One region of the Streptomyces sp. NPDC002004 genome, then DNA from elsewhere that is predicted to be linked to it. Evidence: predicted binding sites of a transcription regulator. Region 1 holds the regulator's gene; each other region holds the start of a gene.
What was found. The regulator HrcA, encoded in region 1, represses chaperone genes, less so after heat shock. The targets are predictions, from matches to a motif close to TTNGCACTCNGNNNNNCNGAGTGCNAA.
Positions count from the first base shown of each region.

Region 2: groES (co-chaperone GroES) is a predicted target of HrcA. The motif match lies at 2,517-2,543, and genes of this name have one in related genera.
Region 3: groL (chaperonin GroEL) is a predicted target of HrcA. The motif match lies at 4,112-4,138, and genes of this name have one in related genera.

Region 1 covers NZ_JBSFDP010000001.1:495,203-505,814, reverse strand. Annotated here, with positions in the region: gene ACWCP6_RS02185 (AMP-dependent synthetase/ligase) at 1-388, shown strand, start outside; gene ACWCP6_RS02180 (SpoIIE family protein phosphatase) at 755-2,812, shown strand; gene hemW (radical SAM family heme chaperone HemW) at 2,972-4,204, shown strand; gene ACWCP6_RS02170 (Uma2 family endonuclease) at 4,303-4,881, shown strand; gene ACWCP6_RS02165 (DUF3097 domain-containing protein) at 4,859-5,740, opposite strand; gene ACWCP6_RS02160 (MBL fold metallo-hydrolase) at 5,775-6,524, opposite strand; gene hrcA (heat-inducible transcriptional repressor HrcA) at 6,732-7,748, shown strand; gene dnaJ (molecular chaperone DnaJ) at 7,749-8,885, shown strand; gene ACWCP6_RS02145 (nitronate monooxygenase) at 9,179-10,252, shown strand; gene ACWCP6_RS02140 (16S rRNA (uracil(1498)-N(3))-methyltransferase) at 10,249-10,612, shown strand, end outside.
Region 2 covers NZ_JBSFDP010000002.1:223,772-234,383, forward strand. Annotated here, with positions in the region: gene ACWCP6_RS04065 (THUMP-like domain-containing protein) at 1-311, opposite strand, end outside; gene ACWCP6_RS04070 (polysaccharide deacetylase family protein) at 402-1,478, shown strand; gene ACWCP6_RS04075 (polysaccharide deacetylase family protein) at 1,592-2,416, shown strand; gene groES (co-chaperone GroES) at 2,689-2,997, shown strand; gene groL (chaperonin GroEL) at 3,102-4,730, shown strand; gene ACWCP6_RS04090 (ester cyclase) at 4,944-5,642, opposite strand; gene ACWCP6_RS04095 (SDR family NAD(P)-dependent oxidoreductase) at 5,814-6,587, opposite strand; gene ACWCP6_RS04100 (MOSC domain-containing protein) at 7,216-7,893, opposite strand; gene ACWCP6_RS04105 (LysR family transcriptional regulator) at 7,974-8,882, shown strand; gene ACWCP6_RS04110 (WhiB family transcriptional regulator) at 9,081-9,410, opposite strand; gene ACWCP6_RS04115 (response regulator transcription factor) at 9,787-10,398, shown strand.
Region 3 covers NZ_JBSFDP010000003.1:114,816-125,427, forward strand. Annotated here, with positions in the region: gene ACWCP6_RS06470 (alpha,alpha-trehalose-phosphate synthase (UDP-forming)) at 1-356, opposite strand, end outside; gene ACWCP6_RS06475 (glucosyl-3-phosphoglycerate synthase) at 443-1,414, opposite strand; SAM riboswitch class I at 1,605-1,753, shown strand; gene thrC (threonine synthase) at 1,772-3,055, shown strand; gene ACWCP6_RS06485 (MoaD/ThiS family protein) at 3,052-3,330, shown strand; gene ACWCP6_RS06490 (cold-shock protein) at 3,780-3,983, shown strand; gene groL (chaperonin GroEL) at 4,301-5,923, shown strand; gene ACWCP6_RS06500 (hypothetical protein) at 6,207-6,371, shown strand; gene ACWCP6_RS06505 (ATP-binding cassette domain-containing protein) at 6,403-7,203, shown strand; gene ACWCP6_RS06510 (DUF7224 domain-containing protein) at 7,200-8,507, shown strand; gene ACWCP6_RS06515 (amidohydrolase family protein) at 8,653-9,621, shown strand; gene ACWCP6_RS06520 (SDR family oxidoreductase) at 9,705-10,553, opposite strand.

The sequences.
Region 1 (10,612 bases):
CGCCGAGGTCGAGGGCCAGTTCAAGGGTGTGTGTCCGTACGTCTCCAACATCCTCGTGCACGGTGCCGACCGGAACTTCTGCACCGCGCTGATCGCCCTCGACGAGCCGGCGATCCTCGACTGGGCCAAGGAGAACGGCCTGGAGGGCAAGTCGTACGCCGAGGTGGTCGCCGCCCCCGCGACGGTCGAACTCGTCGACGGCTACGTCCGCGAGCTCAACGAGGGTCTCCAGCGCTGGCAGACCATCAAGAAGTTCCGTCTGCTGCCGCGCGACCTCGACATCGAGCACGGCGAGCTGACGCCCAGCCTCAAGCTGAAGCGCCCGGTCGTCGAGCGCGAGTACAAGGCGCTCATCGACGAGATGTACGCGGGCAGCCGCGAGTCGTGATGCGCAGGCCGGGTTCCGCGGGGCGCGCTCGCGGGGCCGGGTTCCGTGCGAGTCGACGGGGTGCGGGCCCCGCGACATGACCCGGGCCGAGTCCCCCCGCACGAGGCGGGACCCGGCGATCGAGCCACTCCCGCGCCACCCCCCACGCCCGGTTCCCCGCCGTGCGCACCCCGGACGACTCCGGGCCGCACGGCGGGGAATTGGCGTACCTGTGGCCGAATCTGTTCGGTCGTGAACGGATGCGTACCGGTGTTGTCGCCCGCGTCGGCCCAGTTGTGTAACTCCGCGCTTATGAACGGGTCCTGTCTGTCACGCTGGTGTGTGTTGCCTGAGAGGCATACGCCCGAAGTGCTCAGGAGCCGAACAGTGGGGCCCATTCCCATGCAGCGGGAGATCGCCGTCCGACCCGCCGCGCCGCCGGCCGGGCGGCCGGACGTACGGATGTCGCTGCCCGGAAACTCCCTGGCACCGGCGGCCGCGCGCCGCTTCGTACGGGACGTGCTCGACGGCTGGGCGGGCCTCTCCGGGCCCGTCGGGGATCTCGTCGGCGACCGGCTCGTCGAGGACGCCGTGGTCGTCGTCAGCGAACTCGTCACCAACGCGGTCGTGCACGCGGGCACGGACGTCGGCCTCGCCTGCCGCATGGAGCCCGTCGAAGCCGACGCGGGCGACACGGACCGGGACGACGGCGCCCTCGTCGTCGAGGTCTCGGACCAGCACCCGGGGCGTGGCCTGGACGGCGGTGCGCCGGCACCACCGCAGGGCACGGGCGAGTACGGGAGGGGCCTGCAGCTCGTCTCCGCGCTCGCCACCGCCTGGGGCGTCACCTACCGCGCCGGCACCAAGACCGTGTGGGCCCGCCTCCCGGCACGGGGCGCACGCCCCGAGCGCGAGCCGGGGGCGTACGGCGGCAGGGGCGAGCGCGTGGCGTACCCGGGGGCGGACGGCGGTGCGCCGGAGCGCGGGACCGCGCCGTCGGCCGACGGCGGGGCCGAGCCGTACGCCGGGGAGCGCCCCCCGGCCCGGACCCTGCGGGTCGCCGCCCCGGCATCCCGTCCCGCCCACGACCAGGACGCCGACGGCGACCTCGGCTGGGTCAGCCGCGGCGCCCTCTCCTTCCTCGCCGAGGCCTCCGACCTGCTCGCCGGACAGCTCGACGAGGACCTGGTCGCCGCCCTCACCGGCCAGCTCCTCGTGCCGCGGCTCGCGGACTGGTGCGCGGTGTGGCTGGGCGACGAGGCCGACCGCGCGGTGGCCGAGGCCGACGGGACCGGCGACCCCGGCGCCGGGGTCTCACCGGCCCGGGTGTGGCACCGCAACGAGCAGCTCATCGAGGAGCTGCGGCGCGCCCTGGAGAAGGAGCCGCCCCGGCTGCCCGACGTGCCGCGCACCGGCCCCGTGCCCGTCCCCTGGCCCGCCGCGGCCCTCAGCACGGACGGCACGGCCCTTGCATTCCGGCTGGTCGCGGGCGGCCGCCCGCTGGGCACCCTCGTCATCGGCCGCGCCGGCCTGACCCGGTTCCCCGACGAGGTCACCGGGCTGGTGGAGGACTTCAGCCGCCGGGTCGCGCTCGCCATCGGCGCGGCCCGCCAGTACGCACGCCAGGCCACCATCAGCCGGGTGCTCCAGCGCGGGCTCCTGCCGAGCGCGGTCGCCGAGATCCCCGGAGTGCAGCGCGCCCTGGTCTACGAGCCGCGCGAGAAGGGCGGGCCGGGCGGCGACTTCTACGACGTGTTCCCGGCGGCCGACGGACGCTGGTGCTTCGCGCTCGGCGACGTGCAGGGCAAGGGCCCCGAGGCGGCCGTCGTCATCGGGCTCGCCCGGCCCTGGCTGCGGCTGCTCGCCCGCGAGGGCTACGAGGTCGCCGAGGTCCTCGACCGGCTCAACCAGATGCTGCTCGACGACGCGACCGAGGCGGCGGACGCGGCGGCACGCGCGATCGCCGCCGTCGGAAGTCCCGAGCTCCCGCCCGAGGGCTCCCTGCCCCGCTTCCTTTCGCTGCTCTACGGAGAGCTGGTGCCCACCGAGGACGGCGTGCGCTGCACCCTGGCGTCCGCCGGGCACCCGCTGCCGCTGCTGCTGCGGCCCGACGGGGACGTGCTCACCGCCGCCGTGCCCCAGGTGCTGCTCGGGGTCGTCGAGGACGCGACGTACCGCAGCGAGACCTTTCACCTGCACGAGGGCGACACGCTGCTGTGCGTCACCGACGGGGTGACCGAGCGGCGCTGCGGACAGCGGCAGTTCGACGACGGCGACGGGCTCGCCGCGGCGCTCGCGGGCTGCACCGGGATGAGCGCGTCCCTGGTCGCGGAGCGGATCCGCCGGCTGGTGCACGAGTTCGCCCCGGGACCGCCGGAGGACGATCTTGCCCTCCTGGTGCTCCAGGCCCAGCACCGGGCACGCACGGAGCAGCCGGCCCCGTAGCCGCGCCGCTCCGCCTGCCCCTGTACGGGACGGGAACCCCCCGGACAGGCCCCGCCCGTGTTCCCCCGGACACCGCCCGCGCACCCCGGGCGAGCTCCGGGGAGCGGCCCCGCCGGCACGGGGACGGGGAAACCCCGCCGGTACGGGACAATGGAACGCATGCCTTCCGCACTTCCCGACGGCGAGCCCGTGCCCCAGGACGGGGCACTGCCCGCGCACGCCCTCGCCGGGGCGGCCGACCGGCCGCTCGGGTTCTATCTGCACGTCCCGTACTGCGCCACGCGCTGCGGCTACTGCGACTTCAACACCTACACGGCGACCGAGCTGCGCGGCACCGGCGGCGTCCTGGCCTCCCGCGACAACTACGCCGAGACGCTGACCGACGAGATCCGGCTCGCCCGGAAGACGCTGGGCGACGACCCGCGGACCGTGCGCACGGTGTTCGTGGGCGGCGGTACGCCCACGCTGCTGGCCGCCGACGACCTCGTACGGATGCTGGGGGCGATCCGCGACGAGTTCGGTCTCGCGGAGGACGCCGAGGTGACGACGGAGGCGAACCCGGAGTCTGTCGGCCCCGCCTATCTGGAGACCTTGCGCGCCGGCGGCTTCAACCGGATCTCCTTCGGTATGCAGAGCGCCCGCCGGCACGTGCTGAAGGTCCTCGACCGCACGCACACCCCCGGGCGGCCCGAGGCGTGCGTCGCGGAGGCCCGGGCGGCCGGCTTCGACCATGTGAACCTGGACCTGATCTACGGCACGCCCGGTGAGTCCGACGACGACTGGCGGGCCTCGCTCGACGCGGCCATCGGCGCCGGGCCCGACCATGTGTCGGCGTATGCGCTGATCGTCGAGGAGGGCACTCAGCTCGCCCGCCGCATCCGCCGCGGCGAGGTCCCCATGACCGACGACGACGTGCACGCGGACCGGTACCTCATCGCCGACGAGGTGCTGGGCGCCGCCGGCTTCGACTGGTACGAGGTCTCCAACTGGGCCACCACCGACGCCGGCCGCTGCCTGCACAACGAGCTCTACTGGCGCGGCGCCGACTGGTGGGGCGCCGGCCCCGGCGCCCACAGCCACGTCGGCGGCGTCCGCTGGTGGAACGTCAAGCACCCCGGTGCCTACGCGGCAGCCCTGGCCGAGGGCCGCTCCCCGGGCGCGGGCCGCGAGGTGCTGGCCGACGAGGACCGGCGCGTGGAGCGCATCCTGCTGGAGCTCCGGCTCCGCGAAGGCTGCCCGCTGTCCCTGCTCAAGCCGGACGGGCTGGCCGCGGCGGAGCGGGCCCGGGACGAGGGGCTCCTGGAAGCCGGCCCGTACGCCGACGGACGGGCCGTCCTCACCCTGCGCGGGCGGCTGCTGGCGGACGCGGTGGTCAGGGACCTGGTGGACTGATCACCCGGTGGGGTGAACCGGTGCGAAGGCGGTGTGGGCTGCCTACGCTGTCCGTAGCCTGCGGCCATGACACGGCGGCAGAAGTGGAGGGCAGGGAGATGACCGCTGTGGACGATCACCGCATGACCCGGCTCTTCGAGAACCTGGAGGTTCCTGAGGGAGTCAAGGTCGAGCTCCTCAGGGGGGAAATCGTGATGATGGCGGGGCCCGATCTCGTGCACAACGAGATCGTGGAAGCGGTCCAGGATCAGATCCCCCGCAAACGCTGGCAGCGCCTGCAGACGCAGGACATCGGGATCCCCCGCGAGATCAGCGAGCCCCAGCCCGACCTCGTGGTGCTGGAACGCGGCACCGGCCCCGATTCCGGGCGGCTGCTGCCGTCCGAGCTGGTCACGCTGGTGGTGGAAGTCGTCTCCAGGACCAGCATCGACCGTGACTACGGGGTCAAGCGGTCGATCTACGCGGCCGGCGGGGTTCCCGCCTACTTGATCATTGATCCCGTCGTGGCCCACTGCGTCCTGCTCACCGAGCCCGTGGGAACAGGCGAGGAAGCCGACTACCAGGCGCAGCGAATCAGCAAGTTCGGTGACTCCGTGCCGCTCGAGCTGCTCGACGTGGAACTGGACACCAGGGAATTCGGCATCCTTCCCGGTGTCAGGCGGCACAATCGGCCGTGACGAAGTCGATCAGCTCCTCGACCCGACCGAGGAGTTCCGGCTCCAGGTCCTTGTAGCTGTGCACCGAGCCGAGGATGCGCTGCCAGGCTGCGCCGGTGTTCTCCGGCCAGCGCAGTGCCCGGCACACGCCGGTCTTCCAGTCCTGCCCGCGGGGCACGGCCGGCCATCCGGCGATCCCCACCGACGACGGCTTCACCGCCTCCCAGACGTCGATGTACGGGTGGCCCACCACCAGTGCGTGCTCGCCGGTCACCGACTCGGCGATGCGCCACTCCTTCGTACCGGGCACGAGGTGGTCGACGAGCACGCCCAGCCGGGCGTCCGGGCCCGGGGCGAACGACGACACGATCGCGGGCAGGTCGTCGATGCCCTCCAGGTACTCCACGACCACGCCCTCGATCCGCAGGTCGTCGCCCCACACCTTCTCGACGAGTTCCGCGTCGTGGCGGCCCTCGACGTAGATGCGGCCGGCCCGGGCGACCCGGGCGCGGGCGCCGGGCACGGCGATCGAACCGGAGGCCGTACGGGAGGGCCGCACCGGTGCGGCCGCCGCGGGGCGCACCAGTGTGACCGTCCGCCCCTCCAGCAGGAAGCCGCGTGGTTCCAGCGGGAACACCCGGTGCTTGCCGAAGCGGTCCTCCAGGGTGACCGTCGGTCCCTGGGCCGTCTTCTCGCAGCGCACCACCGCACCGCAGAACCCCGTCGCCACCTCCTCGACCACGAGGCCCGGCTCCGCCGCCACCTCGGGCGCGGGCCGCTGCTTCTTCCAGGGCGGCGTCAGATCGGGCGAGTACAGCCGGCGCTGCGGGTCCGAGGGGCGCTCGTCGGAGGGACGGTGGCGGGAGGCGGGAGGGAGCATTCGCACGACGATAGGAGAAGCGGGGCCGCGTGAACTACGACACGCCGAACCGGGCCGCCAGCTCGGCGCGTTGCGCGCGGACGAACTCCGCATTCACGGCGCAACCGTGTCCCGGCACGTACACGGCGTCGTCCCCGCCCAGGGACAGCAGGCGGTCCAGGGCGGCCGGCCAGCGGGCCGGCATCGCGTCGGGGCCCGCCTGCGGCTCGCCGGACTCCTCGACCAGGTCCCCGCAGAACACGATCTCGGGGGATGTGGGCGTGGCGCGGACCAGGACCGCCAGATCGTGCCCCGTGTGCCCCGGGCCCGCGTTCGCCAGCAGCACCTGGACACCGCCCAGGTCGAGCGTCCACTCGCCACTGACCAGGTGGCGGGGGAGGACCAGCAGGTCGGCGGCCTCGGCAGCGGCCTGCGCATCGAGCCCGTGCCGCACCGCGTCCGCCCTCAGCTCGTCGTGGCCGCGCTCGAGGACCCCGTCGACGCCGACCGCCCCGAACACCTCGACGCCCGAGAACGCCGCGGCGCCCAGCACATGGTCGAAGTGCGGGTGGGTGAGCGCCAGGTGCGTGACCCGGCGGCCCGGGCCGAGCAGCCGCTCCGCCTCCGCCCGCAGCCCGACCCCCTCGCGCAGGTTCGACCCGGCGTCGACCATGAGCGCCCCGTCGTCCCCGACGATCAGCCCCACGGTGCAGTCCCACACCGGCAGCCGCCGTCGCCCGACCCGCCCCGTCAGCCGCTCCCAGCCCCCCTCGTCCCACGCCGGACCGTTCACCGGAGCGTTCACCCGCCCGCTCTCCCTTCCCAAGTCAGCCTCATACCGCGACGCTAGTCGCACCCACGGTCACCGGCACCACGTCGCAGGACCGGCCTTGCCCACGGCGCACCCACCGGCCGTACACTGGGCCGGGGAATGCTGGCACTCAACACCGGGGAGTGCCAGGACGAGAGCCGCAGGACGGACAAGCGGGACAGGCCAACTGGAGGTGTGCGCGTGCTCAGTGAACGCAGGCTCGAAGTATTGCGCGCCATCGTCCAGGACTACGTCGGCACCGAGGAGCCCGTCGGTTCCAAGGCGCTCACGGAGCGGCACCGCCTCGGCGTCTCGCCGGCCACCGTGCGCAACGACATGGCGGTCCTGGAGGAAGAGGGCTACATCGCCCAGCCGCACACCAGTGCCGGGCGCATCCCCACCGACAAGGGCTACCGGCTCTTCGTCGACAAGCTCGCGGGCGTCAAGCCGATGACCGCGCCGGAGCGGCGTGCGATCCAGAACTTCCTGGACGGCGCCGTCGACCTCGACGACGTGGTGGCCCGCACCGTCCGGCTGCTCGCCCAGCTGACCCGCCAGGTCGCGGTCGTGCAGTACCCCTCGCTCACCCGCTCGACGGTTCGCCATGTCGAGTTGCTTTCGATGGCTCCGGCCCGTCTGATGCTCGTCCTGATCACGGACACCGGGCGCGTCGAGCAGCGCATGGTGGACTGCCCGGCGCCGTTCGGCGAGACCTCGCTGGCGGATCTGCGGGCGCGGCTCAACAGCCGGGTGGCCGGGCGCCGGTTCACGGACGTGCCGCAGCTGGTGCAGGACCTGCCGGACTCGTTCGAGAGCGAGGACCGCGGTACGGTCTCGACGGTGCTCTCCACATTGCTGGAGACTCTTGTCGAGGAGACCGAGGAGCGGCTGATGATCGGCGGCACCGCCAATCTCACCCGCTTCGGACATGACTTTCCCCTCACCATCCGGCCGGTGCTGGAGGCGCTGGAGGAGCAGGTCGTGCTCCTCAAGCTGCTGGGTGAGGCCAAGGACTCGGGCATGACCGTACGGATCGGTCATGAGATCGCCCACGAAGGACTCAACTCCACGTCCGTGGTGTCGGTCGGCTACGGTTCGGGCGGCGAGGCTGTCGCCAAGCTCGGCGTGGTCGGCCCGACCCGCATGGACTATCCGGGAACGATGGGAGCAGTACGCGCAGTGGCACGTTACGTCGGACAGATCCTGGCGGAGTCGTAAGTGGCCACGGACTACTACGCCGTACTCGGCGTGCGCCGCGATGCGTCCCAGGACGAGATCAAGAAGGCGTTCCGGAGGCTCGCCCGCGAGCTGCACCCGGACGTCAACCCCGATCCGAAGACGCAGGAGCGCTTCAAGGAGATCAACGCCGCGTACGAGGTGTTGTCGGACCCGCAGAAGAAGCAGGTCTACGACCTCGGCGGCGACCCCCTGTCGCAGGCGGGCGGTGGCGGGGCCGGCGGCTTCGGTGCCGGTGGCTTCGGCAACTTCTCGGACATCATGGACGCCTTCTTCGGTACGGCGTCCCAGCGGGGCCCGCGCTCGCGCACGCGGCGCGGCCAGGACGCCATGATCCGGCTCGAGATCGAGCTCGACGAGGCGGCCTTCGGCACCACCAAGGACATCCAGGTGGACACCGCCGTGGTGTGCACCACCTGCAACGGCGAGGGCGCCGCACCGGGCACGTCCGCCCAGACGTGTGACATGTGCCGCGGCCGTGGTGAGGTCTCGCAGGTCACCCGGTCCTTCCTGGGCCAGGTCATGACCTCGCGGCCGTGCCCGCAGTGCCAGGGGTTCGGGACCGTGGTGCCCACGCCGTGCCCGGAGTGCGCCGGTGACGGGCGGGTGCGGTCGCGTCGGACGCTGACCGTGAAGATCCCGGCCGGTGTGGACAACGGCACGCGGATCCAGCTCGCCGGCGAGGGCGAGGTCGGGCCCGGCGGCGGTCCCGCCGGTGACCTGTACGTCGAGATCCACGAGCTGCCGCACGCCGTCTTCCAGCGGCGCGGCGACGATCTGCACTGCACGGTCACCATTCCGATGACGGCGGCCGCGCTCGGCACGAAGGTGCCGCTGGAGACGCTGGACGGGCTCGAAGAGGTCGACATCCGGCCCGGTACGCAGTCCGGGCAGTCGATCCCGCTGCACGGGCGCGGAGTGACCCATCTGCGCGGCGGCGGGCGCGGCGACCTCGTCGTGCACGTCGAGGTGCAGACGCCGGGCAAGCTCGATCCCGAACAGGAGCGGCTGCTGCGGGAGCTGGCGAAGCTGCGGGGCGAGGAGCGCCCGACGGGGCAGTTCCAGCCAGGTCAGCAGGGGCTGTTCTCGCGGCTCAAGGATGCGTTCAACGGGCGGTGACGCCTTGCGCGATCCCCGGTGCGGGGCGCCCTCACGGGTGCCGGCACCGGGGATCGCGCGTTCCGGGGTGCCCGCCACCGGGGCCGGCCCGCGCGCCACGGCTGCCCGGCACCGGGGCTGTGCCCACCCCCGGGCTCTCGACCGCGCAGAGGGCACTCCCGTCGCCCTGCGGGTACGGCTGCCCGCGGCAGGCTGGTGCGGTCGTCAGGTGAAGCGATCAGAACGCGTCATTGGACTATGCCACCTGGTCGGCCGGATTCGGTCTTGTGGGCGGGACGTGGCACCATGCGGGCATGTCCTCCGCGCTGACCGATCTTTTTCCGGTTCCGATCGTGCAGGCCCCGATGGCGGGTGGTGTTGCCACACCGGAGCTCGCCGCCGCCGTGTCCGAGGCCGGCGGGCTCGGGTTCCTGGCCGCGGGGTACAAGACCGCCGACGGCATGTACGCGGAGATCAAGCAGCTGCGCGGGCTGACGAACCGGCCGTTCGGCGTCAATCTCTTCCTGCCGCAGCCGGAGTACGCGGATCCGGCTGTCGTCGGCGTCTACGCCCATCAGCTGGCCGGCGAGGCCACCTGGTACGAGACCGAGTTGGGCGACCCGGACAGCGGCCGCGACGACGGGTACGAGGCCAAGCTGGCCATTCTCCGCGACGACCCGGTGCCGGTCGTCTCCTTCCACTTCGGATGCCCCACCCGTGAGGTCGTCGACGCGCTCGCCCGCCGCGGCACGCGCACCCTGGTCACGGCGACCACGCCCGAGGAGGCGCAGGCCGTCCAGTGGGCGGGCGCCGACGGCGTGATCGTGCAGGGCGTCGAGGCCGGCGGCCACCAGGGCACCCATCGCGACACCCCGGAGATCGACGGCGCGGGCATGGGCCTGCTGTCGCTGATCGCGCAGATCCGCGAGGCCGTGCAGATCCCCGTCGTCGCCGCGGGCGGCCTGATGCGCGGCGCGCAGATCGCCGGAGCGCTCGCCGCCGGCGCGTCGGCGGCGCAGCTCGGCACCGCGTTCGTGGTGACGCCCGAGTCGGGCGCCCACCCGCTGCACAAGCAGGCCATGACCGACCCGCTGTTCGTGCGGACCGAGCTGACACGGGCGTTCTCGGGACGGCCCGCGCGCGGGCTGGTGAACCGTTTCATGCGGGAGCACGGCCCGTACGCCCCCGCCGCCTACCCCGAGATCCACCACCTCACCTCCGGCCTGCGCAAGGCGGCGGCGAAGGCGGGCGACCCGCAGGGCATGGCGCTGTGGGCGGGCCAGGGCCACCGGCTCGCGCGGGAGCTGCCCGCCGGGCGGCTCGTCGAGGTGCTGTCCGCCGAAATCGACGCGGCGAAGTCGGCGTTGGGACTGCGGGGCGCCGCATGACCGCGCCGGTCTTCGTCGTCGACCACTTCCGGGCGGGGCCGGACGGGCGGTACGTCCTGGAGGGTCCCGAGGGGCGGCACGCCGTCTCCGTGAAGCGGCTGCGGCCCGGCGAGGAGGTCGTCCTCACCGACGGCGCGGGCCGCTGGGCCGACTGCTCGGTGGTGGCCACCGAGGGCAAGGACCGGCTGGTCGTCCACATGGCGTCGGTGTCGGAGGAGCCCGAGGAGGCGCCGCGCATCACCGTGGTCCAGGCCCTGCCCAAGGGCGACCGGGGCGAACTCGCCGTCGAGACGATGACGGAGACCGGCGTCGACGCGATCGTGCCGTGGTCGGCGTCCCGCTGCATCACCCAGTGGAGGG
Region 2 (10,612 bases), on a different contig from region 1:
CGTACCCCCATCTCCGCGAACCGCTCTGCCCGGTACGCCGCGACGGACGCCCGGGTCGACTGCTCGACGCCGTTCGGCGTGAAGAACATCCGGCCCGCGTCCGCCGCGCCGAACTTGGCCACGGCGCGCTGCCGGAGCCGCGCCTGGCCGAGCGCAGCCGAGACCAGCTCGGCCGGATGGTCGCGGCGCAGCCGGGTGGCGACGGCCAGCTCGGCCGAGGGATCGGTGTCCCGCACCTCGTCGAGCAGGGCGCGGCCCTCGTCGGTGAGCAGGGCACGGAAGGAGGAGGCCGGCTGGGCGAGGTCGTTCACCGGGCCATTGTGGGCCAGTCGGTGGATGGTGCGCGCGCGACGGCGGTGTCGCCCGCGCGCGGACACGGGGCGCTGCGAGGATGCGGCGCCATGGAACTAGTACGACAAAAGGAAGAATTGGGGGAGAAGCGCGTCGACGCGGGGGTCCGCATCGGGACCGCCGACGGGACCGCCGCCGTGGCCGGTACCACGACCGCCGCCGTGGCCGGCACCGGGACCGGGGCAAGGACAGGGACCGGCACCGTGGTCGTGACCGCGGCCGGGACCGGGGCCGGGTGCGTGTACCGCCGCACCCGTCTGTGCGCCGCCCTGGCGGTCCTCGCCGTCGCCGCCCTCGCCTCCGGTTGCGCCGGTTCGGACACCGGCGTCAGGCCCGCGCCGGGTCCGCAGCGTCTTCAGCTCCCGGCGGCCCGCGACCTCGACTCGTACGCCACCAGACTCGCGGCCGAACAGCGTGCCCGCGTCGCGGCCGCCAAGCGCTGGGGGCTGGCGGAGACCCCCCTGACCGCCCCCGCCCCGCCGGAGGCCAAGCCGCGGATCCGGGCCCGTGCGGGGTTCGAGGTGCACGACCAGGAGAAGTACCCGCCGGTGTTCACCACCGTCCCGACCAAGCAGAAGGTCGTCTTCCTCACCATCGACGACGGCGAAGAGAAGGACCCGGCGTTCCTTCGGATGATGAGCGACCTGAAGATCCCGTACACCGCCTTCCTCAGCAACTACCTGATCGAGAACGACTACGGGTACTTCCGGAAGATGCAGAGGTCCGGGGTCACGCTGAACAACCACACGCTGACCCACCCCTATTTGCCGGGCCTCGACTACGAAGCGCAGCGCCACGAGATCTGCGGCATGCAGGACATCATGGAGAAGGAGTTCGGCAAGCGGCCCACCGTCATGCGCCCGCCCTACGGCAGCTACAACCGGGACACCCTGCGCGCCGCCGCCTCCTGCGGCATCAAGTACGCCCCGATCTGGAACGAAGAGGTCTTCGTCGACCGCTGGGAGTACCGCGAGGACGACAGACGGCTGCGCCCCGGCGACATCGTCCTCACCCACTTCCGGGGCCGCAAGGACTGGAACGGCACCATGGTCGACGACATGCGCCGGTTCCTGAACCTGGTCACCGCCAAGGGCTACGCGGTCGCCAGGCTGGAGGACTACCTGTGACGGGACGGGCGCAAACGCCCCGGGCCCGGATGCGCGGCTGGGCCTCCGGCGGGGCGGGGGCGGGCGGCGGCCGGGCGCACGGGGCAGGCACTCGTCGGGCGCGGGTGCGTCGCATGCCGTCCGCGGTGCTGGCCGGCGTCGTGCTCGCGTCCGTCCTGCTCACCGGCTGTGCCCAGTCCGTCGACCCGATCGAACGGCTCAGCAGGAAGGCCGCGCAGAAGGTCGGCCCCCACCCGCACCAGCCGACCGCGGCCACCTACCGCCGCTGGGGGGTGCCCACACCGCTCGCCGCGCCGCCCCGCCCCCCGGGCGCGCGGCCGGTGCCGGGTGCCGCGGCGCGAGGGCTGCCGCCCGTCGTCGACCACGTCCCCACCAACCGCAGGATCGTTTTCCTGACCTTCGACGACGGCGCCGAGAAGGACCCCAAGTTCGTCGACATGGTCCGCGAACTGCGTCTTCCCGTCAGCCTGTTCCTCACCGCGGACGTCGAGGGGCCCGGCTACGGGCGCTTCGGGCAGCTGCGCGCCGTCGGCTCCACCGTGCAGAACCGCACGCTCCACCACCCCTTTCTGCCCGGACTGCCGTACGCGGGACAGCGCGCCGAGATCTGCGGCCAGCAGGACAAGCTCAAGGACCGCTTCGGCACCCGGCCCCGCCTGTTGCTCCCGCCCTACGGCAAGTACGACGACGACACGCTGCGCGCCGCCGCGGACTGCGGGATCACGGCCGTGGTGCTGTGGCGGGCTTCCCTGCAGACCCACCACCTGCGGTACGCGGACGCCAGCGGGGGGCGGCTCCGTCCGGGGGACATCGTGCTGGTGCGCTTCCGGGGCCCGGACGACCCGCACGGGGAGACGCTCACCGCTATGACGGCGCGTCTGCTGCGGCAGATCCAGGAACAGGGTTTCACGGTGGCGCGGCTGGAGGACTACCTCTGACCACCGGCCGGTGACACGCAGGCGCGGCGACGGGGACGGGTGGCGATCGCGCTCGTGGGGGCGGTGATGGCGGGGCTTCCGGCACGACATGCGCGGCGCATTGGCACTCCGCTTGACCGAGTGCTAATCGCGGTCATAGTCTCGGCTCTGGCACTCCCCACCGGAGAGTGCCAATACGCGACGGGCAGGTCCGGCACCCGCGACGACGGATCCACCTGGTCGCCACCTCAGACAGTTAACCCCGTGAGATCTCCGAAGGGGGAGGTCGGATCGTGACGACCACCAGCTCCAAGGTTGCCATCAAGCCGCTCGAGGACCGCATCGTGGTCCAGCCGCTGGACGCCGAGCAGACCACGGCCTCGGGCCTGGTCATTCCGGACACCGCCAAGGAGAAGCCCCAGGAGGGCGTCGTCCTGGCCGTGGGCCCGGGCCGCTTCGAGAACGGCGAGCGCCTTCCGCTCGACGTCAAGACCGGCGACATCGTGCTGTACAGCAAGTACGGCGGCACCGAGGTGAAGTACAACGGCGAGGAGTACCTCGTCCTCTCGGCTCGCGACGTCCTCGCGATCATCGAGAAGTAATCACCCCGATTTCTTCGAACTGCGCCCCTGGTCACCCTGCTGATGCCGGGCGGCGAGGGGCGCATTTCTTTCACCACACTTTCCGAGAGGGCTGAACCGCTCCCATGGCGAAGATCCTGAAGTTCGACGAGGACGCCCGTCGCGCCCTCGAGCGCGGCGTCAACAAGCTTGCCGACACGGTGAAGGTGACGATCGGCCCCAAGGGTCGCAATGTCGTCATCGACAAGAAGTTCGGCGCGCCGACCATCACCAACGACGGCGTCACCATCGCCCGTGAGGTCGAGCTCGAGGACCCGTACGAGAACCTCGGCGCCCAGCTCGTCAAGGAGGTGGCGACCAAGACCAACGACATCGCGGGTGACGGCACCACCACCGCCACCGTGCTGGCCCAGGCCCTGGTCAAGGAGGGTCTGCGCAACGTAGCCGCCGGCGCCTCGCCGGCCGCCCTGAAGAAGGGCATCGACGCCGCCGTCAAGGCCGTTTCGGACGAGCTGCTCGCGACCGCCCGCCCGATCGAGGAGAAGTCCGACATCGCCGCCGTGGCCGCGCTGTCCGCCCAGGACCAGCAGGTCGGCGAGCTCATCGCCGAGGCGATGGACAAGGTCGGCAAGGACGGTGTCATCACCGTCGAGGAGTCCAACACCTTCGGCCTGGAGCTGGACTTCACCGAGGGCATGGCGTTCGACAAGGGCTACCTGTCGCCGTACTTCGTGACGGACCAGGAGCGCATGGAGGCCGTCCTGGAGGACCCGTACATCCTCATCAACCAGGGCAAGATCTCCTCCATCCAGGACCTGCTGCCGCTCCTCGAGAAGATCATCCAGACCGGCGCCTCCAAGCCGCTGCTGATCATCGCCGAGGACGTCGAGGGCGAGGCCCTGTCCACGCTCGTCGTGAACAAGATCCGCGGCACCTTCAACGCCGTTGCCGTGAAGGCCCCCGGCTTCGGCGACCGCCGCAAGGCGATGCTCCAGGACATCGCGGTCCTCACCGGCGGCACCGTCATCGCCGAGGAGGTCGGCCTCAAGCTCGACCAGGTCGGCCTGGACGTGCTGGGCACCGCCCGCCGCGTGACCGTCACCAAGGACGACACCACCATCGTCGACGGCGGCGGCAAGTCCGAGGACGTCACCGGCCGCGTCGCCCAGATCAAGGCCGAGATCGAGGCCACGGACTCCGACTGGGACCGCGAGAAGCTCCAGGAGCGCCTCGCCAAGCTGGCCGGCGGCGTGTGCGTGATCAAGGTCGGCGCCGCCACCGAGGTCGAGCTCAAGGAGCGCAAGCACCGTCTGGAGGACGCCATCTCCGCGACCCGCGCCGCGGTCGAGGAGGGCATCGTCTCCGGTGGTGGCTCCGCCCTGGTCCACGCCGTCAAGGTGCTGGAGGGCAACCTCGACAAGGAGGGTGACGAGGCCACCGGTGTCTCCGTCGTCCGCCGCGCCGCCGTCGAGCCGCTGCGCTGGATCGCCGAGAACGCCGGCCTCGAGGGCTACGTGATCGTGTCCAAGGTCGCCGAGCTCGACAAGGGCAACGGCTACAACGCCGCCTCCGGCGAGTACGGCGACCTGATCAAGGCCGGCGTCATCGACCCGGTCAAGGTCACCCGCTCCGCCCTGGAGAACGCCGCCTCCATCGCCTCCCTGCTGCTCACGACCGAGACCCTGGTCGTCGAGAAGAAGGAAGAGGAGCCGGCCGAGGCGGGCCACGGCCACGGTCACGGCCACAGCCACTGACGCCACGCGCTCACGCGCGCCGAGCAGTCGCACCGAGAGGCCCGGTTCCCCCGTCGAGGGGGTGCCGGGCCTCCCGGCTGTAAGAAGGTGCGGCAGGCCGAGGCGCCGTGCGCCGTCACCGCCGCCCCGCCCCGGCAGCGCGGTGGGGCGCGGTGCGGGTGCGGTGACCCCGGCTCGCCTCCGCGGTCCGGGCCCGGCCGGCGCGGGCGTCGCTCAGCCGGGCATCGCGCCCAGTTCGCGCATCAGACGCATCGCGTCGTAGTGCCACCAGCCCTCGGCGATCCTCCCGTCCTTGCAGCGGAACGTCGTCGAGCCCGTCATGGTGCACGTCCTCCCGGTCGCCGGTATGCCCAGGAAGTCGCCCTGGTGCCTACCGGTCCAGGTCCACAGGGTGGTGACGCAGTCGCCCTCGGCCAGCTGCACGTCCTTGTCGAGAGAGAAGTCGAACCCGCCGCGCCACATCTTGACGCCCTGCCGCATGACGTCGCGGCCGTAGACGGTGGGCTCGTCCCTGAGGATGTCGTGGTCGCAGTAGTCCTCGGCGAAGACCTCGTCGACGACGTCGTAGTGGCCCTCGGCGACCACCTCGTCGAGGAACCGGTTCACGAGTTCCTTGCTGAGCTGGTCGTCGCGCATCACGTCCAGGTTGGTGAAGGTGGGCATGGCGTCGCAGAGCGCCACCATCTCCTGGAAGATCCGGTCGGTCTCCGGAAGCTGAGAGTTCCTCATCGCCTCGTCGTAGGAGGGGAATTCCACGATCTCGACGATGTGGCTTCCGCTGTCGCGGTCTTTGCCGACCAGGCTGTGCGTCGCGGTCCGCTTGCCCTTGGTCTGCTCGATCCACCGGTCCATGAGACGGTTCATGTCGTCGAACCGCTCGGTCTTGCAGTCGATTATCTGTGCGAATTTCATGGCGCCTCCCGGGCTCGACGGGACACCTTCAGTCTAGTGAGAAGTCACCCATTCGCCCGGAATGTGCAGGTGGATGAGGTGGCCCCGCCGGCCCGATGAGCAGGCGGCCGGGCGGCGTCCCGGTGTGCCGGAGGTGCGTCTCCCGCAGACCGGGGAAGCCTCCCGATCCGCTCACTGGGGTCCGTACTTGCGCCCCGTCCTCGACGTCATGCCCCCGAGCAGCCCGCGCGGCGTCAGCTTCACCACGCCCATCAGGGCCTTGTACCGAGGGTCGGGGACGGACAGCGAGCGCCCGCGCGCCAGATCGGCCAGGGCGGTGGCGACCACCTTGTCCGCGTCGAGCCACATCCACTTGGGGATGTTCTCCGTGCCCATCCCGGCCCGCTGGTGGAACTCGGTCCGTACGAAGCCGGGGCACAGTGCCATCAGCCGCACCCCGGACCCGGCCAGGTCCTTGGCGGCGCCCTGCGTGAACTGCACGACCCACGCCTTCGACGCCCCGTACGTGCCGCGCGGCACGAAGGCCGCCACCGACGCGACATTGACGACGCCGCCCCGGCCCCGCTCCCGCATCGCCTCTGTGGCGGCGGAGGTCAGCCGCAGCACTGCCTCGCAGTGCACCTTGAGCATCTTCAGCTCGTCGGCGAGCGGGACCTCGAGGTAGTGGCCCTTGTTGCCGAAGCCCGCGTTGTTGACGAGCAGGTCCACGGGGCTCCGACGCTCCGTCAGGCGCTGCTCGACCGCGGCGATCCCGTCGTCGGTGGAGAGGTCCGCCGTCAGCACCTCCGCCTCGATGCCATGCCGGTCGTGCAGCTCGGTCGCCTGCTCGCGCAGCCGCTTCGTGTCCCGTGCCACCAGGACGAGGTTGTGGCCGTCGGCGGCGAGTCGCCGCGCGAAGGCGGCGCCGATACCCGCGGTGGATCCCGTAATCAGAGCCGTAGTCATGGCCCAAGGCTAGTGACCGCTCGGTGGTGTCAAGGACATGCTGCGCCGCGGCGTCGAGGACGCGCCGGTCGCCGTAGGTGTGTCGCGTGAAGTGAGGCATGCGTCGAGCGTCCGGCATCCCGGGGGGCGCGTACATCGGGGACGGACCCCGAGCCGTCCCCGACTCAACCCCGGCAGGACGACCGGGCCTTCCCCGACGGACGGCGTCGAGGAGACGCCCGCGTGCCGTGTGCCGCGCCCGGGCTCGTGTCCGTGCGCTGCCGCTTCGGGTCGTGTCGCGTGCCGAGCTGCGGCTCGTACCTGTACGCCGCCGCCTCGGTCATGTCCGCGTGCCGTCTCCCGGCTTGCGTGCCGGGCCTCGGTTCTCGTGCCGTCTCCCGGCTTGCGTGCCGGGCCTCGGTCCTCGTGCCGTGTCCCGGCTCGCGTGCCGGGCCCAGGCTCGCGTACCGAGCCGCGGCTCACGTCCGCGCACCGGCTCCCGGCCACACGCCGCCGCCCCCGTGGCGGGTCCGCGGCCCGACCCCGGGGCGGACCTCCTTCCCGCGGTGGCTTCGGCGCGCGGGCGCGCCGTACCTCGCGGGCTGCCGCGGACGCCCCCCGCATCGCCCCGCGCAACGGCCGTCGTCCGTCAGGCCTGTCGTTCCCCGTACTTCGCCAGGTACTTCCGGGCTTCCGCGGCCGACTCGGGGTCCAGTGCATTGCCGGCCGCCAGCATCCGCGGCAGCAGGTCCCGTTCGGTCGTCACGGCGCGGAACTGGAAGCCGACCGTGACCTCGTGCTCGGGGCGGTGCACGATCTCGATGGGGTCGCCCGCGCGGATCTCGCCCGGTTCGATCACCCGCAGATAGGCGCCGGGCGCGCCCTTCTGCGTGAACCGCCTGACCCAGCCCTTCTCGCCGAGCGCGCCCGCGAACGTCCGGCAGGGGATCCGGCTCGAGGTGACCTCCAGCACCAGATCGGGACCGATCCGCCAGCGCTCGCCGATCTTCGCGCCGGTCACGTCGAGGGCCTCGGTCGTGAGGTTCTCGCCGAAGGCGCCACTGGGCAGCGACCGGCCCAGCTCACGCTCCCACTCGTCGAGGTCCTCGCGGGCGAAGGCGTACACCGCCTGGTCGTCGCCTCCGTGGTAGCGCCTGTCGCACACCGCGTCCCCGGCCAGTCCGCTGCCGCCCACGCCCTTCGGTCCGGGAGCCGTCACCCGCACCGGCCCCTCCACCGGACGCTTGTCGATGCCGGTCACGCCGTCGCGCTGATCCGTGTAGGGGACGGACTCGGGCCGCCCCAGATTCACTGACAGAAGCTTCATGAATTCACGGTAGGCGAGTCGGCCTCAAAGAGTCGACGGGGTATTCACCGCCATACCCAAGACTCCCTTATGCTTGAAGGGTGATCGAGGCCCGTCATCTCCGTGTCCTGCGCGCGGTCGCCGCCACCGGTTCGTTCTCCGCGGCGGCCCGCGAACTCGGCTGCACCCAGCCCGCCGTCAGCCAGCAGATGAAGGCCCTGGAGTCCTCCGCCGGTACGCCGCTGCTGATCCGCACGGGCCGCGAGATGCGCCTCACGCAGGCGGGCGAGGCGCTGGTCCGGCATGCGTCGGGCATCCTCGCCGGGCTCACCGCGGCCGAGGAGGAGGTCGCTGCGATCGCTGGACTGCGGGCCGGACGCGTACGCCTCGTGTCCTTCCCGAGCGGCAGTTCCACGCTGGTGCCGACCGCGCTCGCCGCGCTGCGCGCCGCTCACCCCGGCACCCGGGTCTCCCTGGTGGAGGCCGAGCCTCCGCGCTCGGTCGAGATGCTGCGCGAGGGCGACTGCGACGTGGCACTGGCCTTCCGGTACCGGGGCGCGTCCGCGGCCGACGAGTGGCAGGACCTCGTCGTGCGGCCGCTGCTCATGGACCGGCTCGTCGTGCTGGTGCCCGAGGAGCACCGCCTGGCGCAGGCCGACTCGCTGGCCATCGGGGAACTCGCCGACGAGCCGTGGATCGCGGGCTGCCCGCGGTGCCGTGGTCAGCTGGTCGAGGTCTGCCGGAGCGCGGGCTTCGCGCCCCGTATCGACTTCGCGACGGACGACTATCCGGCGGTGGTCGGTCTGGTGGGCGCGGGACTCGGCGTGGCCGTACTGCCCGAGTTGGCGCTGGAGGCCGTACGCGCCAAGGGCACGCGAACGGTCGTGGTGGAGCCCGCGGTGGAGCGGGAGATCGTGGCGCTCACGCTGCCGGACCTGGCGCAGGTCCCGGCAGTGGCCGCCACCCTGGACCAGCTCGGTCGTGCGGCGGCGCGCAAGGTACCCGTCTGACACGGGGCGCGTCCCGCGTCGGAGAGCGCATGGCCGCAAGAGGAGCGCTTCGGGCGGTAACGGTCGCGCGGCTGTCGGAGGCGCGCTTCGAGCCGTAGCGGGCGCGGGGTTGGTACGGCGCCCGGAGGCCGGCACGCCGAAGTACTGCAGGGCAGCGGGAAGCACGGCGCGCGTACGCACCTATGCAGAAACGTTCCTTCAGCTGTTCGGAGCGGGACCGCCGCTCGTCGCCGAGGCTGGGACCAGACGGTTGCGGGCCCGGCCCATGAGCTCCTCGCGCTCGTCCTCGGTCAGTCCGCCCCACACCCCGTACGGCTCACGCACCGCCAGTGCGTGAGCGGCGCATTCCGCGCGCACCGGGCACCTCATGCACACCTCTTTGGCCGAGTTCTCACGTGCGCTCCGTGCCGCCCCGCGCTCGCCCTCCGGGTGGAAGAAGAGCGAACTGTCGACCCCACGGCAGGCCGCGAGGAGCTGCCAGTCCCACAGATCTGCGTTCGGTCCGGGAAGGCGGGAGAAATCTGCCATTGCTTGTCCCCTTGAAGCCGTTCTGACGCGGACACTGCCCACGACCGTACATCTACTGTCGAAGGAGATGAAAATATGACTCTTTGTGAATCTAGCCTCAGACACCAGCAAAAGGGAAGAAAAGCCGCTAAATGGGGCATAGCTCTTGACGAACGATTCGGTCACCCTCGGCTCCTGCCGTGTGTTCGCGCCCTCACGTAGAGTGCCGAAGGTGGCTGAGTGGCCCGTAACTCTTTCGAGTGACCATCGTTGAGAGTGCGGAGGCGGTTGAAACAACAAGCGCTCGGGCAAGTGCCCGAGGGCGTCAACCGCACAGGTGACGATTCGTACCAGCCTGGAGGCTCAAGGTGACGCGCATCAGCTGCGGAGGGCGGTCATGACTTCCGTCCTCGTCTGCGACGACTCCCCGCTTGCCCGAGAGGCGCTGCGGCGCGCGGTCGCGACCGTGCCCGGCGTCGAGCGTGTGACGACGGCGGCCAACGGCGAGGAAGTCCTCCGCCGCTGGGGCGCCGACCGTTCGGACCTGATTCTGATGGACGTACGCATGCCCGGACTGGGCGGCGTGGAGACGGTGCGGCGGCTGCTGTCCGCCGACCCCGGTGCGCGGATCATCATGCTCACCGTCGCCGAGGACCTCGACGGGGTGGCCCTGGCCGTCGCCGCCGGTGCCCGCGGCTATCTGCACAAGGACGCATCGCGCGCGGAACTGCGGGCGACCGTGACGCAGGCGCTCGCCGACCCCACCTGGCGACTCGCCCCGCGTCGGCTCCGGTCCGCCGAGATGGGTGCCGCGCCGACGCTCACCGCCCGTGAGATCCAGGTCCTGGAGGGCATGAGTCACGGCCGGTCCAATGCCGAGATCGGGCGCGAGCTGTTCCTCTCCGAGGACACCGTCAAGACGCATGCCCGGCGGCTCTTCAAGAAGCTCGGCGCCTCGGACCGTGCGCACGCCGTGGCGCTCGGCTTCCGCTGGGGCCTGGTCCGCTAGGTGTGCCGCCGCGGGGGTACGGCGATCCCCGCCCGCCGTCGGGCGGGCGGGGCGGGGGCTGCCCGGCGGACCTGCCGGGCAGCGTCCGGTGATCGCCGGCCCGCGGGGCCCGCGGTGTCCCGTTTCGCGCATTGCGAGACGGGTGGCCGCGAGCCCGTGGGGGCCGACGGGGCGGACCCCAGGACGCCCGCTGCTCGTTTCGTCGCGGATGCCG
Region 3 (10,612 bases), on a different contig from region 1:
AACGGGGTCTGGTACAGCATGTGGTGCACGAACCAGAGCACCGAGTTGGCGATGCCGTTGTACGCGTCGGCGTAAACGTCGGGCGCGATCCCCAGCATCCGTACCCGCTGTCCGCCGGTGTCGGCCGGGTCGAGTATCCCGCCGGTGCGCCGCACCGCTTCACGGTCGCCGTCGCCGAGGGCGGCACACACCCAGACGGCCCCCGCGTCCGGTCCGATGGCGGAGAGTCCCGAGACGAGTCCGCCGCCGCCACGGCGGGCACGCAGCGTTCCGTCGTCGGCGAGGTCGTACGAGACGGGGCCGCGGTTCGAGGCTACGAGAATGCGGGCGTTCTGTGCGTCCTGCGTGGAAGCCATACCGCGAAACCTAGCCCTCCGGGAAAACGCTCAAACGTACGGCCGGGCGCATGGGTGCACACCTGTATACGGTCGGCTCACCCGGGTCACGCGACCCGGCGCGCGATGTACTCCGTGATGTCCACCATCGGCGGACGTTCCTCCGTGTCCACGTCGTGGGTGCGGGGTTCGAACCCGTTCTCGCCCCGTACGAACTGGGTGAGCCGGGGGCGCACGAGGTGTCCGCGTGCGAGCCGCAGCTGTGCGGTCCGGTAGATCGCCGCGGCCATCCGGCCGAGCGCCTGTCCGTCCTGGTGCCGGTGCCGGCGCTCGCCGACGTCGACCTGGGCCAGCGCGTTCAGGCCCACGGTGTGCAGCGAGTCGACGAGCAGGCCGAGCTCGACGCCGTATCCGACGGGGAACGGCAGTCGCTCCAGGAGCGACCTGCGGGCCGCGTACTCGCCGCCCAGCGGCTGCACGAACCCGGCCAGCTGCGGCCAGTGCATGTTCAACAGCGGGCGCGCCATCAGCTCGGTCACCCGTCCGCCCTGCCCGGCGGCGGTCGTGGCGGACGCCGTCCCGTCGGACACGGTGAGCGGCCGGTCGTACATCGCCTTGACGAGGGCGACGTCCGGCTCGGTGAGCAGCGGTCCCACGATCCCGGAGACGAAGTCGGCGGAGAACTCCCTCAGGTCCGCGTCGATGAAACAGACGATGTCGCCCTCGGTGACCAGCAGTGACCGCCACAGCACCTCGCCCTTGCCGGGCAGCGCGGGAATGCGCGGCAGGATGGCGTCCCGGTGCACCACACGGGCGCCGGCGGCGGCCGCGACCTCCGCCGTGCCGTCCGTGGAGCCGGAGTCGACGACGACGAGTTCGTCGACCAGCGGCACCTTCTCGATCAGCTCACGGCGGATGACGGTGACGATGTCGCCGACCGTCTCCTCCTCGTCGAGTGCGGGCAGCACCACGCTCACCGTCAGACCGGTGGCGCGTTTCGCGGCGAGCAGCTGGTGGAGCGGGCGATCGGTCACGGACCAGGAGCGCGTGTCCAGCCAGCGCTCGACCTCTTCCAGCATGGTGCGCGCCCCCTCACTGTGATCGGATGGGATCGTCCGGCGTGATCCATCTCGCGGTTCGGACGACTATCTCAACTGTCCGGGCCTTCGGTTACAGTCTTGAACAACGCGGATGACCATCGCATGTCGGGGGTCGTCCACGACAAATGCACCGGCCCCGTCCCCTCAGGGGGTGCGCCCGGCGCCATACCGCTCATCCAGAGGGGCAGAGGGATACGGCCCGTTGAAGCCCCGGCAACCCTCCAGTCGGTTCTCGTCGTACGCACAGTCGCGAGGCTCCCGGCTAGGGAAGGTGCCAAATCCGTCTCATGACGAGATGCGTCATGAGGAAGATGAGGAGAAAGGGCCTCGCCATCCATGGCTGTACAGACCGTTGCACCCGCCACCGACTCCGTCGATCTGGGCCCGGCATCCGGCCTCTCCTGCCGCGAGTGCGGTGAGCTGTTCCCGCTCGGTCCGATCTTCGCCTGCGAGCTGTGTTTCGGGCCGCTCGAAGTCGCCTACGACCTGCCGAGCGGCGATCCGGAAGCCCTGCGCAAGCAGATCGAGAACGGCCCGGACAGCATCTGGCGCTACGCGCCCCTGCTGCCCGTCCCCGCCGACGTGGCCGACAAGCCGAATCTGAACCCGGGCTGGACCAAGCTCGTCAAGGCCGACAACCTCGCCCGTGAGCTGGGCGTCACCGGCGGCCTGTACGTCAAGGACGACTCCGGCAACCCGACGCACTCCTTCAAGGACCGGGTCGTCGCGCAGGCGCTGGAGGCCGCCCGCGCCTTCGGGTACACCACGCTCTCCTGCTCCTCCACCGGCAACCTCGCGGGTGCCGTCGGCGCCGCCGCCGCCCGCGCCGGCTTCCGCTCCTGCGTGTTCATCCCGCACGACCTGGAGCAGGGCAAGGTCGTCATGGCCGCGGTGTACGGCGGCGAGCTCGTCGGCATCGAGGGCAACTACGACGACGTCAACCGCTTCTGCTCCGAGCTCATCGGCGACCCGGCGGGCGAGGGCTGGGGCTTCGTCAACGTCAATCTGCGTCCGTACTACGGCGAGGGCTCGAAGACGCTCGCGTACGAGATCTGCGAGCAGCTCGGCTGGCGGCTCCCCGACCAGATCGTCATCCCCATCGCCTCCGGCTCCCAGCTCACCAAGATCGACAAGGGTCTCCAGGAGCTGATCAAGCTGGGTCTGGTCGAGGACCGGCCCTACAGGATCTTCGGTGCCCAGGCGGAGGGCTGCTCCCCGGTGTCGGTGGCCTTCAAGGCAGGCCATGACGTCGTGCGCCCGCAGAAGCCGGACACGATCGCCAAGTCGCTCGCCATCGGCAACCCGGCCGACGGCCCGTACGTCCTGGACATCTGCCGCCGCACCGGCGGCGCCGTCGAGGACGTGACGGACGAGCAGATCGTGGACGCGATCAAGCTGCTGGCCCGTACGGAGGGCATCTTCACGGAGACCGCCGGCGGTACGACGCTCGGCGTGGCGAAGAAGCTGATCGAGGCCGGTGTCATCGACCCGTCCCTCACCACGGTCGTCGTCAACACGGGTGACGGCCTGAAGACCCTGGACGCGGTGGCCCCGACGACGGGTATGACCGCAGTCATCCGCCCCAACCTGGACTCTTTCCGAGAGGCTGGCCTCGCATGAGCGTCAACGTCCGCATCCCCACCATCCTCCGCACGTACACCGGCGGCCGGTCCGAGGTGCCGGCCGAGGGCGCGACCCTCGCGGAGGTCATCGCCGACCTGGAGAAGAACCACGCCGGGATCGCCGCGCGCGTCCTGGACGACCAGGGCAAGCTGCGCCGGTTCGTCAACGTCTATGTGAACGACGACGACGTGCGGTTCGAGCAGGGTCTGGAGACCGCGACGCCGGACGGCGCTGGCGTCTCGATCATCCCGGCGGTGGCCGGCGGGTGCTGAGCCGCTGAGCGCCCCCGTGGTGGCCGCCGAGCGTCCCGGCTGCACAGAGTCACTGGAATTGCCCCCTCCGCGAGAGAAACGGAGGGGGCAATTCTGCATGGTTGTGCACGGTAGAGTTGGGGAAGCAGCAGCACCGCACCTTGCCGGGTGCATATGAGTTCTTGGCCCGCACCATCGAGATGCAGCCAAACTGGTGCGCCCTTTTGCGCCATTGATTCCTTTTGCGGGGCCCGACTTGCCCTGAATTCAGTCACATTCTGTGCATATTTCGGATCGGTCGTGCCCAGATTTCTCGTCCGATTGACCTGTTGCAGACGGCAGTTGGACAGATACATTCAGCCGCGGTCGACGCGTTCCGGCGCACACCCCGAACCATTCGGAGGGGTGAGGTCTGACCCGGGTCCGCGAAGTGCGGTCCTGTGCAAGGGCCAGTAATAGGGGAGTTAGGCATGGCTCAGGGCACCGTCAAGTGGTTCAACGCGGAGAAGGGGTACGGCTTCATCGCGGTCGACGGTGGTGCGGATGTTTTCGTCCACTACAGTGCGATCCAGATGGACGGCTACCGCACCCTTGAAGAGGGCCAGCGGGTCGAATTCGAGATCTCGCAGGGTCAGAAGGGGCCGCAGGCCGACATGGTCCGCGTGACCGCCTGAAACGCGCGACCGGCACAACACGTCACGGAGGGCCCGCATCCCCGGGGATGCGGGCCCTCCGGCGTGTCCGGCGCCGCCCGGCGGGCCCGCCGCGGCCGCGGCACGGGCGGGCGAAGGCACGGAAGCGTCTTGCACTCGGCAGGGGTGAGTGCTAATCATTGGCGTTAGCACTCTCCGAGTGAGAGTGACAGATCGAGGATCGGGTCGGTGAGGTCCGCAGGCCGGTGGGGCAAGGAACCACAAGGCATGCAGGCCGTCCGTCGCGGGCGCAGGCGCGATCCGGAGCAATCCACCCCTGTCCGGGAGGACCACTTCACATGGCCAAGATCATCGCGTTCGACGAGGAGGCGCGGCGCGGCCTCGAGCGCGGCATGAACCAGCTCGCGGACGCCGTCAAGGTGACCCTCGGCCCCAAGGGCCGCAACGTCGTCCTCGAGAAGAAGTGGGGCGCCCCCACGATCACCAACGACGGTGTCTCCATCGCCAAGGAGATCGAGCTCGAGGACCCGTACGAGAAGATCGGCGCCGAGCTGGTCAAGGAGGTCGCCAAGAAGACGGACGACGTCGCCGGTGACGGTACGACCACCGCGACCGTCCTCGCCCAGGCACTGGTCCGCGAGGGCCTGCGCAACGTCGCCGCCGGCGCCAACCCGATGGCCCTGAAGCGCGGCATCGAGAAGGCCGTCGAGTCCGTCTCGGCCGCCCTGCTCGAGCAGGCCAAGGACGTGGAGACCAAGGAGCAGATCGCCTCCACCGCCTCCATCTCCGCCGCCGACACCCAGATCGGCGAGCTCATCGCCGAGGCGATGGACAAGGTCGGCAAGGAAGGCGTCATCACCGTCGAGGAGTCCCAGACCTTCGGTCTGGAGCTGGAGCTCACCGAGGGTATGCGCTTCGACAAGGGCTACATCTCGGCGTACTTCGCCACCGACATGGAGCGGATGGAGGCGTCGCTCGACGACCCGTACATCCTCATCGCCAACTCCAAGATCTCCTCGGTCAAGGACCTGCTCCCGCTGCTGGAGAAGGTCATGCAGTCGGGCAAGCCGCTGCTGATCATCGCCGAGGACGTCGAGGGCGAGGCCCTGTCGACCCTGGTCGTCAACAAGATCCGTGGCACCTTCAAGTCCGTCGCCGTCAAGGCCCCGGGCTTCGGTGACCGCCGCAAGGCCATGCTCGGCGACATCGCCATCCTCACGGGCGGCGAGGTCATCTCCGAGGAGGTCGGCCTCAAGCTGGAGAACGCGTCGCTGGACCTCCTGGGCCGCGCCCGCAAGGTCGTCGTCACCAAGGACGAGACCACGATCGTCGACGGCGCCGGCTCCTCGGAGCAGGTCCAGGGCCGCGTGAACCAGATCCGCGCCGAGATCGAGAACAGCGACTCCGACTACGACCGCGAGAAGCTGCAGGAGCGCCTGGCGAAGCTGGCCGGCGGCGTGGCCGTCATCAAGGCCGGTGCCGCCACCGAGGTGGAGCTCAAGGAGCGCAAGCACCGCATCGAGGACGCCGTTCGCAACGCGAAGGCTGCCGTCGAGGAGGGCATCGTCGCCGGTGGTGGCGTGGCCCTGCTCCAGGCCTCCCAGGTCTTCGAGAAGCTGGAGCTCGAGGGCGACGAGGCCACCGGTGCCGCCGCGGTCAAGCTGGCGCTCGAGGCCCCGCTGAAGCAGATCGCCGTCAACGCCGGCCTCGAGGGCGGCGTCGTGGTGGAGAAGGTCCGCAACCTCACCCCGGGTCACGGCCTCAACGCCGCGACCGGTGAGTACGTCGACCTGATCGCCGAAGGCATCATCGACCCGGCGAAGGTGACGCGTTCCGCCCTGCAGAACGCCGCCTCCATCGCCGCGCTGTTCCTCACCACCGAGGCCGTCATCGCCGACAAGCCGGAGAAGGCCGCCGCGGCCGCTCCGGGCGGCATGCCGGGCGGTGACATGGACTTCTGATCCGTCCCGGCGGATCGGAGCGTCCGGCCCCTCCGCGGACCGGACACGTCCTTCACGTTCCGAGGGCGGCACCCTTCTCCCAGGGGTGCCGCCCTCGGGCGTTTCCGCACGCGGGAGCGAAGGGCACCGCGTCCGCATCAACGGGTGACGGGGCGGTCAAGCACCGCGGGCCATGTCTCTCGACCAGTGACCATCGGCACAAACGCAACCCCTCTGTGCGGCCCCTGAGCCCGCCCGCCTAGGGTCAAGAGCGACCAAAGAACCTGTTCGCAGGGGGGATTGCATGCGCTCCACGACCAAGAGGCGCAGGTCGGCCGCCATGGCCACCCCGGCGCCGCCGGCCGTGGCCGTGCCGGCCCCCGTCGTTGAAGCCGAAGCCGAAGCCGTCGCCGAAGCCTTCGCCGGAGAGACCGGCGGCGGCCGTCCGTCCTTCTCCGCCGCCGCGTGAACACCCAGAGCTGATCAGGAACATCGTGTCCTTGCGCGACAACACCGCCGCGGCCGGCGCCGCCCCGTTGGCGGTGGTCACGGGTGTGACGGTCCGCTACGGGGCCCTGACCGCCCTCGACGACGTTTCGCTGGACTTCCCCTCCGGGGTCACCGGCCTGCTCGGTCCGCACGGGGCGGGGAAGAGCACCCTGCTGTCCCTGCTGAGCACGGCCCGCAGACCCCGGTCGGGGGCGGTGACGCTGCTGGGGGAGTCGGCGCAGGGCCGTTCGCAGGTGCGGCGCCTGCGGCGGCGGATCGGCGTACTGCCGCAGACGTTCGGCTTCCATCCCCGTTTCACGGTGCTGGAGTTCACCGAATACGCGGCCTGGCTGCGCGAAGTGCCGTCGGGGGTGCGCCGGGAGCGGGCGCGGGAGGCGCTCGGGCTTGTCGGGATGGAGCGGTATGCCGACCGGAGGATGGGGGCACTGTCCGGCGGGATGCTGCGCCGTGTCGGCATCGCGCAGGCCGTGGTCAACGCGCCGTCCCTCGTGCTGCTCGACGAGCCCACGGCCGGGCTCGACCCCGCGCAGCGGGTGGGGTTCCGCACGCTGATCCGGGAACTCGGGGAGCGGTGCGCCGTGGTGATGAGCATGCGCCTCGCCGGGGATGCGGCCCGTGTCTGCGACCGCATCGCGGTGCTTGTGGAGGGCGAGGTCCGCTTCACGGGCACCGTCGCCGAACTCTGCCGGCTGCCCCGGACGGACACCGGGGACGAGGGCGCGGACGTCGACGGCGCGGCGGTCGAGGCCGGATATCTGCATCTGGCCGGCGCCGAGGCGGCCGTCGGGTGATCCGCGTCCTGCTGATCGAGATGCGCCGCGCCGAAGCGAAATGGGCCGCCTGTCTCGTGGGGTTCGTCGGCTGGGTGTACTTCGCCTCCGAGAGCCCGGACGACAGCGACTGGATCGGCTGGTGGACCCAGACGAGCCTGGAGACACAGCTCTTCGGTGTGATCGTGCTGGGCCCGGTGATGAGCAGCGCCGCGGCCTGGGGAGCGGGGCGCTCCTTCCGCCACCGGACCGGGGACTGGGTGGACACCGCGCCCCGCAGCGGATGGACCCGGGCATTCGTGCAGTGGCTCGCCGCCTGGCTGTGGGCGCTGCTGGCCTACGCCGTCCTCGCCGCCGTCGCGGTCACGCGCACCGTGCCCGTCGGTGACGCCGACGGGCCCGTGTGGAGCCCGTTGCTGCTCGGCGCCGGGATGCTGGGCCTGCAGACCGGCGCGGGGGTGGCATTCGGCGCGGCGCTTCCGTCCCGTGTCTGCGCACCTTTCGCCGGTCTCCTCTGGTACGCCCTCTTCGCGGCCCTGGCCTGCGTGCCCGACAGCCCCTTGAACAGGCTCTTCCCCGCGATCGACGAACACTGGGACACGGTCTTCGAGCCGAACGTCCCCCGGATGCTCATCGCGACCACCTGGTGTCTGGCGCTGGCGCTGGTTCTGCTCGCCGTGCCGGTGCTGTGCCGCCGCGGGACCGGTGCGATCGGGCCGCAGCCCGTAGCCCTGGCGACGGTCGCGCTCGTCGCGTGCGGCACGGGCGCCGCGCTCGTCATGTTCCGTACGCCGGCCCCCGACCCGTACTGGGCCGTGCGCAAGCCACAGCCCGCACACGCGGCCTGCGTCGGCAGCGGCCGGACCACGGCATGCCTCTGGCCGGAGGACCGGCACCTGCTGCCGGCGGTCCGCACCGCCGTGCAGCGGGTCGACCTCGGCCTGGGCTCCCTGTCGGGCCTCAACCGCAGGTTCTACGCGACCGGGCTCACGCCGCCGCCGGGCCATGCGGCCGAACTCCGGCTGAGCGGGCCGTCGGAGGGCGAGGCCCAGCTGACCGACGCCTTGTTCGCGGCCGCCCTCCCGCAGCCGCCGCCCCACTGCGCGACGCATCCGATGGAGGCGACGGGCGGCTACCCCGACACCTTCCTCTTCGAGGCCGTGGTCCGTAACCGGATCGGTTCGCCGGCCGACTACTACGGCAGGCGGTTCGGTGCGGCGCTCGACCGGATCACCTCCGCGCCGCGCGGCGCACAGGACACCTGGATCGAGCAGGCGGCCGAGCACATCAGGTCCTGCCGCCCCGTCCCCACGCTGCCCCGGTGAACGCCGCCCTCGCCCATGTGCCCGGGCCCGCCACGCGCGCTCGTAGTCGCCGCGGTCGTCGCGCGGTTCGCGTGGACGGTGCCCGGGCGGGCGTTCCGGCCCGTGGGTCCGGTGGACACCGCTTGCGGGCGGCGCGAAGCTGAACATGATGCGGACCGATGTGCACGCCCACCTGTGGAGTGAGGGGTATCTCCGCCTCCTGGAGTCCTACGGGCGCGAGGACACGGCGACTCAGCGGGGGCTGGGAGCGGGAGACACGCCGGCGGAGCTCGACGCCCGGTTCGAGGCGAACGACGCCGCCGGCATCGAGCACCAGATCCTGAGCGTCTCGCCGCAGACCCCGTACTTCCCGGGCGAGGCCGAGGCGGTACGGGCCGCGCGCTACGCCAACGACCTCTACGCCGATGTCGTACGCGACTGGCCGACCCGGTTCTCCGCCTTCGCCGCGCTGCCCCTGCCGCACCTCGACGCCTCCCTGGCGGAGCTGGCACGGGCGCTCGACGAACTGGGGATGGCCGGGGCGGCGGTGACGACGTCGGTCCTCGGACGCAGCATCGGCGCCCCGGTCTTCGTTCCGGTGTTCGAGGAGCTGGACCGCAGGGGCTCGGTGCTGAGTCTGCATCCGGCCGGCCGGGACGCCGGGTCGCCGCTCGTCGCCGAGAACCGGATGCGCTGGATGGTCGGCGCGCCCATGGAGGACACCATCTGCGCGATGCACCTGATGATCGAGGGCATTCCGAGCCGCTTCCCGCGGGTGCGGATCGTGCATGCGCACCTGGGGGGCGCGCTGCCGATGCTGCTGCCCCGCGCGGACGACCACGTGCCGTGGGAGGCGCCGGACATCGCCGAGATGCCGGGCGTCGCGGCCCGCCGCATGTACTACGACACCGTCGCCCACGGTCACGAGCCCGCGCTGCGGGCCGCCGCCGACACGTACGGGGTGGACCGGCTGATGCTCGGTACGGACTTCCCGTACCAGTCGGGGGACGCGCTGCGCCGGGCCGTCACCTTCATCGAGGAGACGCTGATGCCGGAGGCCGCCGAGGAGGTGCTGACGGCGGGCGCGGAGCTGCTCCCGGCGGGGGCCGTCGCGGGCCGCCGTATGCAGCACTAGGGGGTGTCCTGCCGATCGGGCCGGGCATGCCCGAGGGGGGCGGCGCCCTCGGGTGCCGCCCCCTCGTCGGGTGCGGGTGCGGGTCAGGCGACCCAGCCTTCGGTGAGGCCGAGGACCGCGGAGCCTTCCAGGTCGGTGAGCTTGGTGCCCACGAAGCCGCGGGCCCAGTCGGAGGTCTGGAGGCGGAAGACGGGCTCGTCCGCGGTCAGCGCCTCGATCACCGACAAGGCGGCGCCCTCGGCGGTCTGCGCGCCGTCGAGGAACTGCGCGACGGTGCGGTTCAGATAGGCGCTCAACTGGGGCGCGTAGACCCCGGCCTCGGCGACGGCAGCTTCCAGGTCGACGCCGACGTTGGCGACGAACTCGGTGGCCACGGCGCCGGGCTCGATCACGGAGACGGCCACGCCGTGCGCCGCCGCCACGGGCGCCAGGCTCTCCATGTACCCCTCGACGGCGAACTTGGCGGCGCAGTAGGCCTCGTTGAAGGGCTGGCCGATGACGCCGCCGACGCTGGTGACGGTGATCAGACGGCCGCCGGAGGCGCGCAGGTGGGGCATGGCGGCCTTCGAGACGTTCAGCACGCCGAAGAAGTTGACCTCCATGACCTTGCGGACCTCGGCCACGGACTCGTTCTCCAGGGTGCCGAGGTGTCCGGCGCCCGCGTTGTTGACGACGGCGTCGAGGTGGCCGTAGTCGGCGAGCACGCCGTCGATCGCGGACGTGATCGAGGCCTCGTCCGTGACGTCGAGCCGGCGGATGTCGAGCTCCACGCCCGCCTCGGCGGCGGCCTTGCGCAGGGCGTCGGAACGGCTGGGGTCACGCAGCGTGGCGACCGTCGTCCAGCCGAGGCGTGCGGCGGAGACGGCGGCGGCGAGGCCGATGCCGGAGGAGGTGCCGGTGATGAGGACGACCTTGGGGGACTGGGAAGACATGGGGAGGCCTTTCGTGGCACGGGGATGCCGAGGAGGTCGGCACATTTGAGTGCGTGTAC